One region of the Exiguobacterium sp. s141 genome, then DNA from elsewhere that is predicted to be linked to it. Evidence: riboswitches for the same ligand, from Rfam matches in the RefSeq annotation. Region 1 holds a riboswitch; each other region holds the start of a gene.
What was found. A riboswitch is a leader RNA that binds a small molecule or an ion and turns the genes downstream of it on or off. The one in region 1 is predicted to bind S-adenosylmethionine.
Positions count from the first base shown of each region.

Region 2: linked by a shared signal. The riboswitch ahead of metK (methionine adenosyltransferase) and the one ahead of KNP74_RS08595 (Na+/H+ antiporter NhaC family protein) in region 1 are both predicted to bind S-adenosylmethionine.
Region 3: linked by a shared signal. The riboswitch ahead of KNP74_RS03005 (methionine ABC transporter ATP-binding protein) and the one ahead of KNP74_RS08595 (Na+/H+ antiporter NhaC family protein) in region 1 are both predicted to bind S-adenosylmethionine.
Region 4: linked by a shared signal. The riboswitch ahead of msrA (peptide-methionine (S)-S-oxide reductase MsrA) and the one ahead of KNP74_RS08595 (Na+/H+ antiporter NhaC family protein) in region 1 are both predicted to bind S-adenosylmethionine.

Region 1 covers NZ_JACSLJ010000003.1:33,896-37,973, forward strand. Annotated here, with positions in the region: gene KNP74_RS08590 (GGDEF domain-containing protein) at 1-1,351, shown strand, start outside; SAM riboswitch class I at 1,448-1,543, shown strand; gene KNP74_RS08595 (Na+/H+ antiporter NhaC family protein) at 1,614-2,897, shown strand; gene KNP74_RS08600 (TVP38/TMEM64 family protein) at 2,919-3,569, opposite strand; gene trhO (oxygen-dependent tRNA uridine(34) hydroxylase TrhO) at 3,792-4,078, shown strand, end outside.
Region 2 covers NZ_JACSLJ010000001.1:521,106-525,183, forward strand. Annotated here, with positions in the region: gene KNP74_RS02690 (hypothetical protein) at 1-428, shown strand, start outside; gene metK (methionine adenosyltransferase) at 472-1,680, opposite strand; SAM riboswitch class I at 1,811-1,930, opposite strand; gene pckA (phosphoenolpyruvate carboxykinase (ATP)) at 2,244-3,815, shown strand; gene KNP74_RS02705 (alpha/beta hydrolase family protein) at 3,849-4,078, opposite strand, start outside.
Region 3 covers NZ_JACSLJ010000001.1:583,014-587,091, reverse strand. Annotated here, with positions in the region: gene KNP74_RS03015 (PTS sugar transporter subunit IIC) at 1-644, opposite strand, end outside; gene KNP74_RS03010 (thioredoxin family protein) at 835-1,089, shown strand; SAM riboswitch class I at 1,543-1,648, shown strand; gene KNP74_RS03005 (methionine ABC transporter ATP-binding protein) at 1,726-2,754, shown strand; gene KNP74_RS03000 (methionine ABC transporter permease) at 2,744-3,406, shown strand; gene KNP74_RS02995 (MetQ/NlpA family ABC transporter substrate-binding protein) at 3,437-4,078, shown strand, end outside.
Region 4 covers NZ_JACSLJ010000001.1:154,215-158,292, reverse strand. Annotated here, with positions in the region: gene KNP74_RS00845 (bifunctional glycosyltransferase family 2/GtrA family protein) at 1-22, shown strand, start outside; gene KNP74_RS00840 (3'-5' exonuclease) at 66-632, opposite strand; gene KNP74_RS00835 (four-helix bundle copper-binding protein) at 699-1,031, opposite strand; tRNA gene KNP74_RS00830 (tRNA-Ala) at 1,146-1,218, opposite strand; gene KNP74_RS00825 (GRP family sugar transporter) at 1,352-2,215, shown strand; gene msrA (peptide-methionine (S)-S-oxide reductase MsrA) at 2,244-2,756, opposite strand; SAM riboswitch class I at 2,819-2,919, opposite strand; gene KNP74_RS00815 (hypothetical protein) at 2,964-3,125, opposite strand; gene KNP74_RS00810 (amidase family protein) at 3,237-4,078, shown strand, end outside.

The DNA of each region.
Region 1 (4,078 bases):
GTATCCTTGGAACGCCATCACGTCTTTCTTGGAGATTGCCATCCCAGCCGGTGTTTACTTGGCACTTGGTGGTGTAACCGGTCTCGGCTTCTATTCTCAAGACTCGTTCCTGCCGCTCGCCGGTTTGATTCTGGCCATCATCTTGAACACGGTCGTGCAAAAGTATCAAGTCGGTTGGTGGTTCCGCGTCGACATCCCGGTCCGCGATTTTCTGAGCATCGCGTTTTATACGTATATCGTCAGTCTCGTCTTCATTTTGGCGGCCTCGTTGTTCCGGGAGACGAATTTACTCGTCGTCAGCAGCATCGCTGCCGCGTTGACGTTCTTCATCAAGCGGCTCATCATCCAAAAAGGCCGGCAAGACGCCTTTAGATCGTTGATTGAACAGTATGATGAGGCAAAAGAAGCCGTGTCGTTATCGCAGAGCGAGGCGCAAGCCATCGAAGTGTTTCTCAGTCAATGTGAGCGGCTCAATCACTATGACGAAGGGTTCGTCGAGTTTAAACTGTTCGACCGTACCCTGTACTTTGATTTGAAGACGCGTCAGCCGATTGATCGTCACATCGTGTTCGATTTGCTCGATCACGCTTATCCGAACGAAGCCTCGGTCGAATATGAGATGCGCTTCGAATGGGACGCACCACTGTCGAACGAATTTGACGACGACTATCATAGTTTCATCTCGGTTCGGTCCGAGGAGATCGAAGGGATTCGCACGTGGCTCGTCATGACGGGTGAACACGTCTATGGGTATCCCCCGACCATCCAACGTGAAATCGTCAAACTTCTCAAGTCGTTCAACCGGACGATCAGCCGTTGCCATGAGCGCGACCGTCTTTACACGGAAAGTCGGACCGACAGCTTGACGCTCCTCGCCAATGCACGCGCGTTTTACGAATACGGGATTCAACAAATCTCGGACGGTTCGATGTATCCGATTTCGGTCGCGATGCTCGACATCGACTTTTTCAAAAAAATCAACGATGTGCACGGACATCAAGTCGGGGACAGTGTGCTCCAAGAGTTTGGACGGCGGATTCGCCAGGCACTCCGCACCGAAGATTTTGCCGCCCGTTACGGCGGTGAAGAGTTCATCTTGCTATTGAACCGTTGCGATGTCGAACAGGCAATCGAAATCGCCGAACGAATCCGGCAACAAATCGAGAACAAACCGTTCCACGTCGACGGGATCGATATCCCCGTCACCGCTTCGATCGGTGTCGACACGATTCAGGCGTTCGGTGACAAACGCCTCGACGATACGATTCGTAACGCTGACCGGGCCCTCTACGTCGGCGGGAAGTACGCCGGACGCAACCGCGTCGCCCATTACAATTTCTTAACGACCTGACTCACCCCCACGTTCACCGCGTGGGGGTTTGCTATTGACAAGCGGATTTGAAACAAGTACGTTAGGGAACGTGTCTTATAATTAAATATCACAACTTTTTTATCAAGAGAGACTGAGGGACTGGCCCAGTGACGTCTCGGCAGCGGGTAACCTGTGCCAAATCCAGCGAGCAGTCTGCTCGAAAGATGAAAAAAGTGTTTTCTTGTAGAGAGAGCCTTTTTTCAGAAGGCTCTCTTTTTATTTTATGAATGAGGTGAATCGATTGGAACAACCGACAGCTAACAAATGGGCACTATTGCCTTTGCTCGTCTTCCTCGTCTTCTTTATCGGGGCAGGCATCTACTATGACGATTTTTATAAATTTCCCGTCTTGATTGCGGCCTTGATTGCCGTCATCGTCGCGGCGATGATGACGAAAGGAAGCGTCACCCAGACGGTCGAACGTGTCGCCCAAGGCGCCGGCAACCCAAGCATCTTGATCATGGTGTTCATCTTCTTGCTCGCCGGCGCGTTTTCAAGCGTCGCCGAAGCAATCGGGGCGATTGATGCGACCGTCAATGCGGCATTGACGTTATTACCGCCTTCGCTCCTCTTGAGCGGCCTGTTCGTCATCGCGGCCTTCATCTCAATGGCGATGGGCACATCGACCGGCACGATTGCGGCCCTCGCCCCGATCGCGCTCGGTATCCACGAAGAAAGTGGCGTCAATATCGCCATCGCGGCGGCTGCCGTCGTCGGTGGTGCCATGTTCGGGGACAACTTGTCGTTCATCTCGGACACGACAATCGCTGCCGTCCGGACCCAGCGTACCAATATGCGTGACAAATTCCGAACCAACTTTTGGATTGTCCTCCCGGCCGCCCTTATCACAATCGTCCTCTTATCAGTGTTATCGAGTGGAGAATCGACTGTCGATGCAGCCGCGTTCGAATGGTATAAACTCATTCCATACCTCGCCGTCATCGCTCTCGCCTTGACCGGGTTGAACGTCATTCTCGTTTTGCTTGGCGGGATCGCCTTGACCGGCATCATCGGTTTGATCGATGGGAGTTTGGCTGTCACTTCATACGTCACGGCTATGGCAGACGGGATGATGGGTATGGCCGAGATTTCGCTCTTGACGCTCCTCATGGGCGGACTCGTCGGACTCATCTCACATAACGGCGGGCTCACTTACTTGCGTGACGCGCTCACGTCGCGGATTCAAAAACGTGCCGGTGCCGAATGGAGCATCGCCGGGCTCGTCAGCGCGACCAACGTCGCGACGGCGAACAACACGATCTCGATTCTTGTGGCCGGTCCGCTCGCCGCCAATATCGCCGATACGTATGACATCGAGCGAAAGAAATCAGCGAGTGTGCTCGACATCTTCTCGTGTGGCGTCCAAGGCCTGTTGCCTTATGGGGCACAGTTGCTCATCGCCGCCGAATTGACGAATACGGCGTCACCAGCGCTCGTCCCGTATATGTTCTATCCATTCCTGCTCTTCATTTGCGGAGGGCTGGCCATCGTCTTTAACTTCCCGCGTTTCAAAAAGCGCGCCTAACCAAAACGACCCTTTGAAGCACTAGTTTCGAAGGGTCGTTTGACGTTTCGTTTCACGTTCACGTTGAAGTTGTTCGTTGCGTTTTTTGAAGGCGCGCCGCTTGAGCAATTCCTCGAGACCACGGCTGATCGCCCAAAGGATAAACAGTAACAGTCCAAGCATCGATAAGCGGAACGGACTTTGAATAAACTCTTCCCACTGGTCACCAATGACCGAAAAAATCAAGACGACAAGCAGTTTCCCGAACCCCGCCGCCATGATGAATGTCCGAAGCGGCATTTGAATGAGGGCAAGTAAGTATGTGATCAAACTGACCGGGATGAACGGGAGCGAATATAAAAACCCAAGCGAGATCGGGCTCATATGGTTGATGCGTTCCAGCCAATATACCCCTTGTTTATGTTTTTCGAGCCACCGTGTCATCGGTTTACGGAATACGTAACGGACGGCTGTAAAGACAAGAATCGTCCCTAGTAAACTACCGACCCAAGACAATAACGTCCCGAGCAAGAACCCATACGTGGCCGCGTTCGCCGAAATGATGAGGACGAGCGGAAGAAATGGAAAGATCGCCTCAAGGAACGGCGCCCCTAGTCCCGCCCATGGGCCTCCCGGAAGCTCTTGCAGCCATTCAATCAGTTGGATAATCCATTGTTGGAGTGATGTGAGCATATCAGTTTCCACCTTCGACTTTCATTAATACCTTTTACCCGATTTCGCTCAGGAAGACGCATCCCCCTGCACGCCAGTAAAAAAAATAAAAAGTATTTGCGAAATTTCGCTGTGATATCTATCATATAATATGGACTTGTGGTTGCAGGCAAGTCCGCTCGTCGAACGACACAACCCAACGTTCGTTTTCCTGCAAAAAACTGAACACAGGGGAGTAATAACATGGAAACAAAACCAATGCGGGTCTTGCTGTACTATAAGTACGTCAACATCGAAGACCCAGAAACGCTCACACAAGAGCACCTCAAGTATTGTAAGGACCTTGGCATCAAAGGACGGATCTTGATTTCTTCCGAAGGAATCAACGGAACGTGCTCTGGGACTTGGGAACAGACCGAGCAATACATGAACGACTTGAAAGCGAACCCGCTTTTCAGCGATATCGAGTTCAAAATCGATGAAGTCGAAGAGCATGCGTTCAAAAAAATCTTTGTCCGTCATAAGAAAGA
Region 2 (4,078 bases), on a different contig from region 1:
TGACCGGGATGCTCCTCGGCGCCCTCGTCGGCGGTCTGCTCGCCTTACTTAGCACGTCGAACCGTGAGAACACGAAACAATCGTTCTCGAGCGCGAAATCGTCGGTCGGCGGTCTCGTCGATACAGTCAAACAAGACCCAGCCGGAAAGGCCTCACAAGTCATCGACCAAGTGAAATCGGCTTCTGGAATCATCCAAGAAGTTGCCACTGACGTTCAAAACGTATACGAGAAAGTCGCTGGTGAAGTCGACACGGTCAAAGAAGACGTGAACAAAGTCGTCGGCACTGCGCAAGAAGCGAAGTCAGATCTTCAATCGATCGGCGAGAAAGTCGTCGATGCGAAAGATACGGCGCTCGGGCAAGAAACTTCATCCGACACGTCATCAAGCAATAACGAATCATCGAATGACAACAAAACACAAGCCTAACAAAAAAAACGACCTTTCGCTGAGAAAGGTCGTTTTTACTGTCTTATGCGAAGCGTTTCGCGCCTTCTTCAAGCACTGCCGCTTTATCCGTTTGCTCCCATGGGAGTTCAACGTCTGTACGACCGAAGTGGCCGTAAGCTGCTGTCTGCTTGTAGATTGGACGGCGAAGGTCGAGCATCTTGATGATGCCGGCCGGACGGAGGTCGAAGTTCTCGCGAACGAGTTCGACGAGCTCAGTCTCGCTCAATTTGCCTGTGCCGAACGTGTCGACTGCGATCGATACCGGGTGGGCAACGCCAATCGCGTAAGCAAGTTGAACTTCTGCTTTGTCAGCAAGTCCCGCTGCAACGAGGTTTTTCGCTACGTAACGAGCCGCGTACGCCGCTGAACGGTCAACTTTGGTTGGGTCTTTACCTGAGAACGCGCCGCCGCCGTGGCGAGCGTAACCACCGTACGTATCGACGATGATTTTACGTCCTGTAAGGCCTGCATCCCCTTGTGGTCCACCGATGACGAAACGGCCAGTCGGGTTGATGAAGTATTTTGTATCCGCGTCGATGAGTTCAGACGGGATGACCGCGTCGATGACGTGCTCTTTCAAATCAGCTTGGATTTGTTCGAGTGTGATGTCTTCGGCGTGTTGCGTCGAGATGACGATTGTGTCGATGCGAACTGGGTTGTTCGCTTCGTCGTATTCGACCGTCACTTGTGTCTTACCATCAGGACGAAGGTAAGCGAGCGTGCCGTTCTTACGAACTTCTGCCAAACGACGTGACAATTTGTGCGCGAGTGAAATCGGGAGCGGCATGAGTTCTGGTGTCTCTTTTGTTGCGTAACCGAACATGAGACCTTGGTCACCAGCGCCGATCGCATCGATTTCTTCTTCAGTCATTTGTCCTTCACGAGCTTCAAGCGCTTGGTCGACACCTTGGGCGATGTCTACCGATTGCTCATCAATCGATGTGAGGACAGCACAAGTCTCTGCATCAAAACCATATTTTGCACGTGTGTAGCCGATCTCACGAACTGTTTCACGAACAACTTTCGGGATATCCACGTAAGTTGATGTTGTGATCTCACCTGCTACGAGCACGAGACCTGTCGTGACAGATGTCTCAGCCGCAACGCGGGCGTTTGGATCTTCAGATAAAATCGCATCCAAAATCGCATCTGAGATTTGGTCACAAATTTTATCCGGATGTCCTTCCGTGACGGACTCCGAAGTGAAAAGTCGACGGTTCAAGTTTGCCATTTCGAAAAACCTCCTATAATAAGGGTGATGTGTGGACGGTACTCGTTCCCCTTACGCGTTGCTTTGGGACGGTAATGAAAAAAACCTTTCGCCATGTTCAATGGGAAAGGTTGAATCGTTCTTCCTTACCCTCTTATCGTTCGAAGCTTGCGCTTCGCTTCAGGATAGCACCTTTTCCGAATAACAATGACAAATCGGACGGTTGCTGGGCTTCGTAGGGCCTTGTTCCCTCCACCGCTCAGAATAAGAGTATCCGTTACGAAGACCATCATATAAATGACACCCCGTTCTGTCAAGCGTATCGACTGAATTCGTAAAACTTTTCACGAACTCGCAATAGTTATGTTTGTGAAATATCAAACATTTTTTTGTCGGTTTTCGATTTTGTACTATGACCTGGTACAGAATATGTTAGAATGACAGTGTAAGAAAGCGCTTACTTTAAAGGGTAAAAAGGCTTGTTTTTGATTAGTATGTCACATATAATAAAAACGTCATACTAATAAAACGCGGAAGTATGCGGATTTCATCCACATCTATTTAGGGGAAAGGTGGGATTCAGGATGGCGACAACGCTCCTGAAAATCGAAGAATTAATTAAAGGTGCCGACATGATGCGGAACTTAACGGTTCCAGAATTGGTGGAAGAAGCCATTCGCAACGGGGAAGGCGTACTGACGAAAGACGGGGCTTTATCGGTCAGTACAGGTAAATTCACAGGACGGTCACCGAAAGACAAATTCGTCGTGCAAGATGAAGTCAGCAATCATTTAGTAGACTGGGGTCCGGTCAACCAACCGATCGCAGAAGAGAAGTTCACGGCACTGCTCAATAAAGTGCTCACGCATCTCGAGACGAAAGACAAGCTCTATTATCTCGAGGCGTCTGCCGGGGCTGACGAGCATTATACGCTTCCAGTGCGGGCCATCACAGAATACGCGTGGCACAACTTGTTCGCGAAACAGTTGTTCTTGCGCGAATGGCCGACACAAGGTGCCTTTGATCCGTTCACGGTCATCTATGCACCGAGCTATAAGGCCGATCCGGAAGTCGACGGGACGAACTCCGAAACGTTCATTCTCGTCTCATTCGCCAAACGGACCATTCTGATCGGGGGAACAGAATACGGCGGCGAAATTAAAAAATCGATTTTCTCAGTCATGAACTTCCTGTTACCGGAACAGCACGTCTTGTCGATGCATTGCTCGGCGAACGTATCGGATGCCGGCGAGACGGCTCTCTTCTTCGGGCTATCAGGTACCGGAAAGACGACGCTATCGGCCGACACAGAACGTCATTTAATCGGGGACGACGAGCATGGTTGGTCTCCTGACGGCGTCTTCAACATTGAAGGCGGTTGCTACGCGAAGACGATCAACTTGTCGCGTGAGAACGAACCTCAAATCTACGATGCTATTCGATTTGGCTCGTTGATTGAGAACGTCGTCTTGGACGAGGAACGGGCGCCAGACTACAAGAACATCTCACTCACTGAGAACACACGGGCAGCCTACCCGATTCAATTTATCGATAACGCGATGCTTCCGTCACGAGCCGGGCATCCGAACACGATCGTCTTCTTGACGGCCGACGCGTACGGCGTCCTGCCTCCAATCAGCAAATTGACGAAGGAACAGGCGATGTATCACTTCTTGTCAGGCTATACGTCGAAGCTAGCCGGCACGGAGCGCGGCGTGACGGAGCCGCAGGCGACCTTCTCGACATGTTTCGGGTCACCGTTCTTGCCGCTCGCACCGGAACGCTACGCCGACATGCTCGGCACGTTGATCGAGAAACATGACGTCGACGTCTATCTCGTCAATACCGGTTGGACCGGCGGAGCTTACGGCGAAGGATCGCGGATGAAGCTCGCCTATACACGGGCGATGGTGAACGCGGCCGTCAACGGGAAACTCCGTGACGTCGAGACGACGCGCCATGACATCTTCAACGTCGAGATTCCACGCCACATCGACGGGGTGCCAGACGACGTGCTCAACCCACGGGGCACATGGAAAGACGGGGCCCGCTACGACGCCGAGGCGGCAGCGCTCGCCCGTAAGTTCCAAGACAACTTCAAACGATTCACGAAAGCGAGTGAGGCGGTCGTCGCGGCCGGCCCAATCATCGTTTAATAAAAAATGACTAGCGCCTGGTTTAGGCGCTAGTCATTTTTTTGGTGCGACGGCTAACATCCAGTCCATCGCCTCATCGGTCGTCTTCCACTTTTCCCAAAACGGGAGTTGATGAGCGAACGGGACGATCCAAAGTTCGGCCCGCTCCCCCATCCGTTCGGCCACGGCTGTCGCATGGCGGAGCCGCACTTGCTCGTCGTCTGTCCCGTGAATCAATAACGTCGGGGCCTCCCAGTCCTTGTAGAGGGGTGAACGCTCCACGT
Region 3 (4,078 bases), on a different contig from region 1:
TTGGCGGCCCCGGCCGCGACACCAGACAGGCTGATCGCTGTGGCGATGCCGACCGTCGAGATTGGCGAGACGATGATGAGCGAGAACGCCATCGCAATCAACATGCCCATCACAATCGGCTGTAGTTCCGTCATTGTCATAATGATCGTCCCGACGTATGTTGTGATTTGTGAGATGTAGGTGAGCAGGAACGCCCCGATCCCTCCGGCGACGACGATGACCGTCATCGGTAAGACGAGTACCGTGTATGTCTTCAAGCGTGGCGACAACTGCATGACGAGGAACGTCGCAAGAGCGGCCGTCACACCGGCCGTGATGACGTCACCGATTCCAGCCATGAGGAACACCCCTTCCTCGATGCGGATGGCGCCGCTCCCGACTTGGGTCGCGATGCCGATTGTGCCGGCCTCGAGTGCCGAGCGTCCGAACTGCATGGCGACGGCGACACCGATGATAACCGGTAAGAGACGCATCGCGATTGTCGTCGCATCTAAGATGAACTGCAAGGACGGAACATAAGGTAAGATGGCTTTCGTTAATTCACCGAGCAAAGCGCTCGGGATGAGGGCGATGAGAATGGCAAGACTGAGGCCGTTCAAGACGTTCATCAAAAACTGTTTTCCGGTAAGCTTCTCTTCCGTCATTGGGGATTCACCTGTCCTTTTCTACTGGTATGCTGTTATGTACAAAAGCAATAAAGTTAATGACCATACTATGCCTCTTTCTAGCGAGCGTCAATACAAAATGTTGAAATGTTCAGAATTTTCCATTTGAGCACAACTTTTGAACCGACCGGTCCGGATTCATATACTTAGAGGAGAGGTGAGAATAATGATGACAGACGGATTCTTATATATATACGCCCCGATGTGCGGTACATGCGCCGTGGCCGAGCGGATGCTCTCGGTCGTCGAGGCGGTCGATCCCGAACTCCAGATTGAAAAACGCGATGCCAACTTTATCCCGAACGAGCTCGAGGCGTATCAGGTCATGAGCGTCCCGGCGCTATTGAAGCTGGAGAATGGTCAAGTTCGCGATCGTTTGTACGCGTTTCAAAACGTCCAGCACGTCCTATCTTTCGTCAAATGAGATAGGATGATTAGAATAATCTGAAAATTTTAAATAATCAGTTGACACAGAAAGTTCACGAATGATATATTCATTACAACATCTTACTTGAACACAACATAGGACGAGATTTTCCCGTCAGCAAGACGTTTTCGAACAACCGTTGCATGAGCTTACGCGATTTCAGGTGGACCTTCCCTTCGATTGTCCCCCAAAAAAATCAAGCGTCGGGGCACCGGTCGCGTAATTGCATGGTCCGTTCGAAGATCGAGTGATGGTCGGGTAAAAATCCCCCATATAAGGATGAATGCTCTGATCGGGCAAAAGAGGTTCATCTATGGGTTGTCCTTCAGTGACTCAAGGTGCTACGTTCTGTGTCATCCTCGGATGGCACCTTTTTTAATTTGTCTGAAAAAAATAGTTTGACATGAAAATAATGTGTCGCTATGATAAAGCTAATCAAATACGCAACCACTCTTATCAAGAGAGGCTGAGGGACTGGCCCTATGACGCCCAGCAACCGCGGATCAATCCGAAATGGTGCTAATTCCAGCAAGGTGTAAACCTTGGAAGATGAGAGCAATCGTTGTCCGTACGATAAAGTACGCACGTTTGCTCAAACGTGCGTACTTTTTTTGTTGTCAGGAGGGAAATGGATTGATTCAATTACGCAATGTGGCCAAATGGTTCGACACGAAAAACGGTCGGGTTCAGGCGGTCGATGATGTGTCGCTTACAATCGAAAGCGGCGAAATTTTTGGAATAATCGGATATTCAGGGGCGGGGAAGTCGACGCTCATCCGCTTGCTCAACCGACTCGAGGCACCGTCAAGCGGTGAAATCGTGGTCGCCGGCAGCGAGCTGACGAAACTCACGCCGAAGGAACTGCGCGGGGTGCGTAAAAATGTCTCGATGGTGTTCCAACACTTCAACCTATTATGGTCGCGCACGGTCGCTGAGAATATTAGCTTCCCGCTCGAACTCATCGGGGTACCGGCGAGTGAGCGCAAACGCCGCGTCCAAGAGCTCGTCGAACTCGTCGGCCTCGCCGGACGGGAAGACAGCTATCCGTCACAACTATCGGGCGGCCAAAAGCAGCGAGTCGGGATCGCCCGTGCGCTCGCTACGAATCCAGAAGTGCTCCTCTGCGATGAAGCGACGAGCGCACTCGACCCGAAGACAACGGACTCGATTCTCGAACTGCTCGTCAGTATCAACAAGAAACTCGGTTTGACGATCGTCCTCATCACCCATGAGATGCACGTCATCCAAAAGATTTGTCACCGGGTCGCCGTCATGGAGGCCGGGAAGGTCGTCGAGACCGGACAAGTCGCCGACGTGTTCCAACATCCGGAACAGCCGATCACGAAAGAGTTCGTCAAACAGATCGGCGCGGTCGAGGACATGTCGCTCACGTTCGAACATTTGAAAGCCCGGTATCCGAGCGGACAAATCGTCAAGCTCAAATTCTTGAACGAGACGGCCGAACAACCGATTCTGTCGGAAGTGTTGAAGCAGCATGACATCGGCTTCAACATCATCGGCGGGAAGGTGACGCAGTCACAGGTCGGTGCCCTCGGGACATTATTCATCCAATTGATCGGAGAGCCGGCTGAAGTCGAGCGGGCCATCGCCTCAATCCGGTCGCAGGCAGTGGAAGTGGAGGTAGAAAGCGATGTTTCCTAATGTAGATTGGCAAGTCATGCTCGAGCAGACGTGGGAGACGCTCTATATGACGCTCGTCGCCGGAGCCGCGACGTTCGTCATCGGTCTCGCCCTCGGGATGCTCTTATACGTCACGAACGAACCGCTCATGATGAAAAACCGTCCGATTTACACGGTTATCAGCGCAATCGTCAACGTGTTCCGGTCGATCCCGTTCATCATTTTGATCATCTTGCTCATCCCGTTCACGTTACTCGTCGTCGGGACGATGCTCGGATCGACGGCAGCGTTGCCGGCGCTCATCATCGGTGCGGCTCCGTTCTATGCGCGGATGGTCGAGCTCGCCCTGCGTGAAGTCGACCGCGGCGTCATCGAGGCGGCTGAATCGATGGGTGCGACAAAATGGCAGATCGTCTATAAAGTGTTGTTCCCAGAAGCATTGCCGGCCATCGTGTCAGGCATCACGGTCACGATCGTCGCGATCGTCGGTTATACGGCGATGGCAGGGGTCGTTGGGGGCGGGGGACTCGGGAACTTGGCGTTCCTCGAAGGGTTCCAGCGCTCACAGAGTGACGTCACGTTCGTCGCGACCGTCTTAATCTTGGTTATCGTCTTCGTCATCCAGTTCATCGGCGATCGACTCGTATCAGTAATTGACAAGCGTTCCGCTTGATCTAAATAGAAAATTTGGAGGGGTTTTATAATGAAATCATGGAAAACAGTACTCGGATTGACAGCAGCTTCAGCACTCACTATTCTCGCAGCTTGCGGCGGAGATTCAGAATCAGGTTCGGGCGATGATAAGACGCTCGTCGTCGGTGCGTCAAACGTCCCGCACGCTGAGATTTTAGAGCACATTCAAGACGACTACGAAGAGAAGGGCTATACGCTCGAAATCAAGAAGTTCCAAGACTACGTCCTCCCGAACAAAACGCTCGCGGACGGCGAACTCGACGCGAACTACTTCCAACACGAGCCGTACCTCGAGTCGCAAATGGCTGAGAACAAAGACTACAAATTCGCTTCAGCCGGCGGCGTTCACATCGAGCCGATTGGTGTGTACTCGAAAGATTACGCATCACTCGATGAGCTTCCAGACGGCGCGGAAATCATCATGAGCTCGTCGGTCGCTGACCACGGACGAATCCTCACGATGCTCCAATCAGAAGGCTTGCTCACGCTCGCGGAAGGCAAAACAGTAGACGCGACGGTGTCAGACATCGTCGACAACCCGAAAAACTTGAAATTCAAGACAGACGTCGAAGCGGCACTTCTCCCGCAAGCGTTCAACAACGGTGAAGGGGACGCGGTCCTCATCAACACGAACTACGCGATCGATGCCGGC
Region 4 (4,078 bases), on a different contig from region 1:
AAAATGGATCTTTAAACGCTAACAGGCCAAGACGTGTGTCTTGGCCTGTCTGGCATGCATATCGTTCAATAAGCGAGTTTTCCGAGTTTGACCGATGTGTACCGGTGCAGTTCACGCGGATCATGGATCCCGGTCTTCTGCATCATGTCGCGCATGAGCAGGGCACAGACGCGAGCATCTTCAGCCGCATCGTGATGCATGAACGGGACGTTCAAATATTCCGCCATCGTGTTCAGCTTGTGATTCGGCAGACCTGGATACAGTTTTCTCGACAACTTGACGGTACAGCCGTACTCGATCGTCGGAAACGTATATAAATCGTATTTGGCGATCGCTTTCTTGAACGCGCCCATATCGAACGATGCGTTGTGTGCCATGACGAGGTCGACATCCCGCAGCGTCGGATAGAGCTGTTCGAGCACCTCGGGTAACGCTGGGGCGTCCCAGACATCGCTCGGCCGGATGCCATGGACCCGGATATTGCCGGCATCGAAGTCTTCCTCCGGATTGACGAGCAGTTGGTTCGTTTCGATGATTTCACCGTCGACGAGCAGGCTCCAGCCGACAGAGCAGATGCTGCGACTATCGCGGTTCGCCGTCTCGACGTCGATGGCAAGAATTGAATGTGGCATAATTGATCCCTTTCTCGTAAAAACAAGTATAAAAAAAGTCTAACATATCGTTAGACTAAAAAGCGATTATGCGGCCACGAGGTTGCGGCATGCTTCGGCACAGCGGAGACATGCTTCGGCACAGCGTTGGCAATGGTCGTGCAAGTGGCGGCCACATTCGACGGCGCACGTGTCACACACCTGGGCGCAGAGTGCACCAATCGGTTTGGTGAAAGCCGAATCGGTCTCGAGCGCGTTCAGGGCGAGTGCACACACTTCCGAACATTCTTTCGTCAGCCGGATACACTCGGCGACCATCAACAAGTCTTCTTCTTGTAAGCATTTTGAGAAACAATGATTGCTTGCCCGCATACAGTCGATGACGGCTAAAATGGTCTCTTCGACAGAGGCTCGGTCCATGATAAGTCCCCCTTTGGAATAATGATGTCTTACAATCATTACCCGCTAGCGGATGAGTTAAACCGGGCGGCGACGCAAAAAAGTCACCCCTCAAATGAGTGGTGACTTCAATAATGGAGCATAGCGGGCTCGAACCGCTGACCTCCACGCTGCCAGCGTGGCGCTCTCCCAGCTGAGCTAATGCCCCGTTCGAAAATTATTATATCATCCTAGTAAAACATTTGGCAATGGCTATTTTTAATTTTTTTGAACAAAGTTTAATCAGCACTGAACGTGGGAAAATCACAAATGATGTTATATTACGAAAGCAGGTGTCATGTATGGAAATGATTTTACTCGCACTCTTACCTGCCTTGATGTGGGGGAGTATCCCGCTCATCGTCTCAAAGGTCGGTGGGAAGCCGATTCAACAGTTGATCGGGACGACAATCGGGGCGATGGTGATGGCGGTCATCATCGCACTCGTGTTCAATCCCGGGTTCACGACGCTTGCAATCGTGACCGGCTTCATCTCCGGCGCATTCTGGGCACTCGGACAATATTTACAGTTCCAATCGTTTCAAATTTTAAGTGTATCGAAGGCGATGCCAATCAGCACCGGCATGCAGCTTCTCGGTACATCGTTGTTCGGTGTCATCGTCCTCGGAGACTGGAAAACGACGACCGAACTATGGCTCGGATTTTCGGCGCTCGTTCTCATCGTGATTGGGGCTGCGTTGACGTCGTATCAGCAGAACAAAGACGGAGACAGTAGCGGCGCCTTGAAGAAAGGATTGCTCGTTCTGCTCGTGTCGAGTATCGGTTACGTGACGTACGCCGTCCTGACGAACTATTTCGAAGTCGACGGGATTACGGCCATCTTGCCACAGTCGGTGGGGATGTTCGTCGCGGCGCTGTTGTTCAGCCTGCGTGAGAAAGACGTGAAGAAGTTCGATCCGAAGACGTTCAAAAACATCATGGCCGGTCTCGCCTGGGGGATCGGGAACTTCGGGCTGTTCGTGTCGAGCGGTGAAGTCGGGATCGCGACCTCGTTCGCCTTGTCGCAATTGAACGTCGTCGTGGCGACGCTCGGCGGAATCTATCTATTGAAAGAAGAGAAGACGACGAAAGAACGTGTCTTCGTCTTTATGGGTATCGGCCTCATCGTCGTGGCCGGATTCATGCTCGGAATCGCCAAAAGCTAAAAGACGGGTCAGACGACCCGTCTTTCGCTTACCAGGCTTGTTCAATGAATGCGTCACGCCCAGATTTTTTCCGGTCCTCTTTATAGTGGGCCGGATTTTTTTTATGGAAGTCTTGATGGTACTCCTCGGCCGGATAGAACGTGTCGGCCGGTAAAATCTTCGTGACGATCGGCTGTTTGAAACGTCCGCTCGCCGCGAGCGCGTCGCGACTCTGTTCTGCCTGCACGCGTTGTTCTTCTGTATGATAGAAGATGGCCGGCGCATATTGACTGCCTCGGTCTTGGAATTGACCGCCGTCATCGGTCGGATCGGTCTGAATCCAATACAGTTCGAGCAGGCGCTCGTATGCGAACAGCGTCGGGTCGAACGTGATCTCGACGACCTCATAGTGTCCTGTCGTCCCTGTCTTCACTTGCTCATACGTCGGATCGTCGACGTGACCTCCCGTATAACCTGATACGATCGACTCGATGCCGGGCTGTTCCTCGAACGGTGTCACCATGCACCAAAAGCAGCCGCCTGCGAATGTTGCTTTCTCCATTATCTTGTCCCCCTCATCTTCATTCCAAAAAAAGCGCCCATGTCATCGACATGAGCGCTCTGTCATATCGGCCAAGGCAATCACCTTGCTGGTAGTAGCACCTTGCCGTAGCAGGTTGCTGTGAAGTCATAGAGCCAGGTCTCTCGTTCACTCAAGATATCGATATGTAGTTGGTGACAGCATCATACCATCAGATTTGAAGCGGCGTCAACGGTTTGGCTTGCGCCGTAGTTGGAGCAAGGTGGCACCGAGAATCAGGATGACGAGCACGATGGAGAGCGGTAACGTATACGGGGCGTCCCCGGCATATAACTGTAAGAAGAACAAGGCAAAGACGGACAATAAGACGAGTACGTACGAACGGTTCATAGTAACCTCCTTTTTCTTTCAGTGTACCAAGTTACACATTCGTTGGCGAACGAAAACAGGAAATCATGTGGCGATAGCGAATACCATCGAGTGACCAAAGGAGGAATCAATATGACTGACACATTTGATTTTATGGAACTCGATATCGAAACCGCCCATCGCGGATATAAAGAAGGAACAATTACGGCGCGTGACGTGACGGCCTATTATTTGACCCGGATCGCCCAGTTTAACGACAAACTGAAGGCGGTCATTCAAGTGAACCCGGACGCCTTGTTCGAGGCAGAGTCGGCTGACCGGGCATTTCGTCGCGGGCTACGCTTGCCGCTACTCGGCATCCCGGTGCTGATCAAAGACAATGTCGAGACAGCCGGACTCATGAAGACGACGGCCGGGGCCGTCGTCCTCGCGCATCACTTCGCAGGCCGGGACGCCAATCTCGTCCAAAACCTGCGAGCGAGCGGGGCCATCATCCTCGGGAAAGCGAACTTGTCCGAATGGGCCAACTTTTTGACCGAGGGCATGCCGAACGGCTGGAGCGGTGTCGGTGGGCAGACGCTCAATCCATATGGGGATAAGCTCGATGTCGGAGGTTCGAGCTCAGGTTCGGCCTCTGCGGTTGCAGCGAACCTGACACTGCTCGCTGTCGGTAGCGAGACGAGCGGCTCCATCATCCATCCGAGCGTGCACAATGGCATCGTCGGCATCAAACCGACCGTCGGCCTCATCAGTCGGAGTGGCATCATCCCGATCTCGCGGTCGCAAGACACGGCGGGACCGATGGCACGAACGCTCGAAGACGCGGTAAGGGCACTTGAGGTGATGGTAGGGGAAGACCCGGCGGACCCGGCGACACTCAACCTCCCGGCCGGTCCGCCGTATCGGACGTGCCTCGACGAGCGCCAAGCGGTCGGGATGCGTGTCGGGATCGTCAAAGCTGATTTATTAGCAGA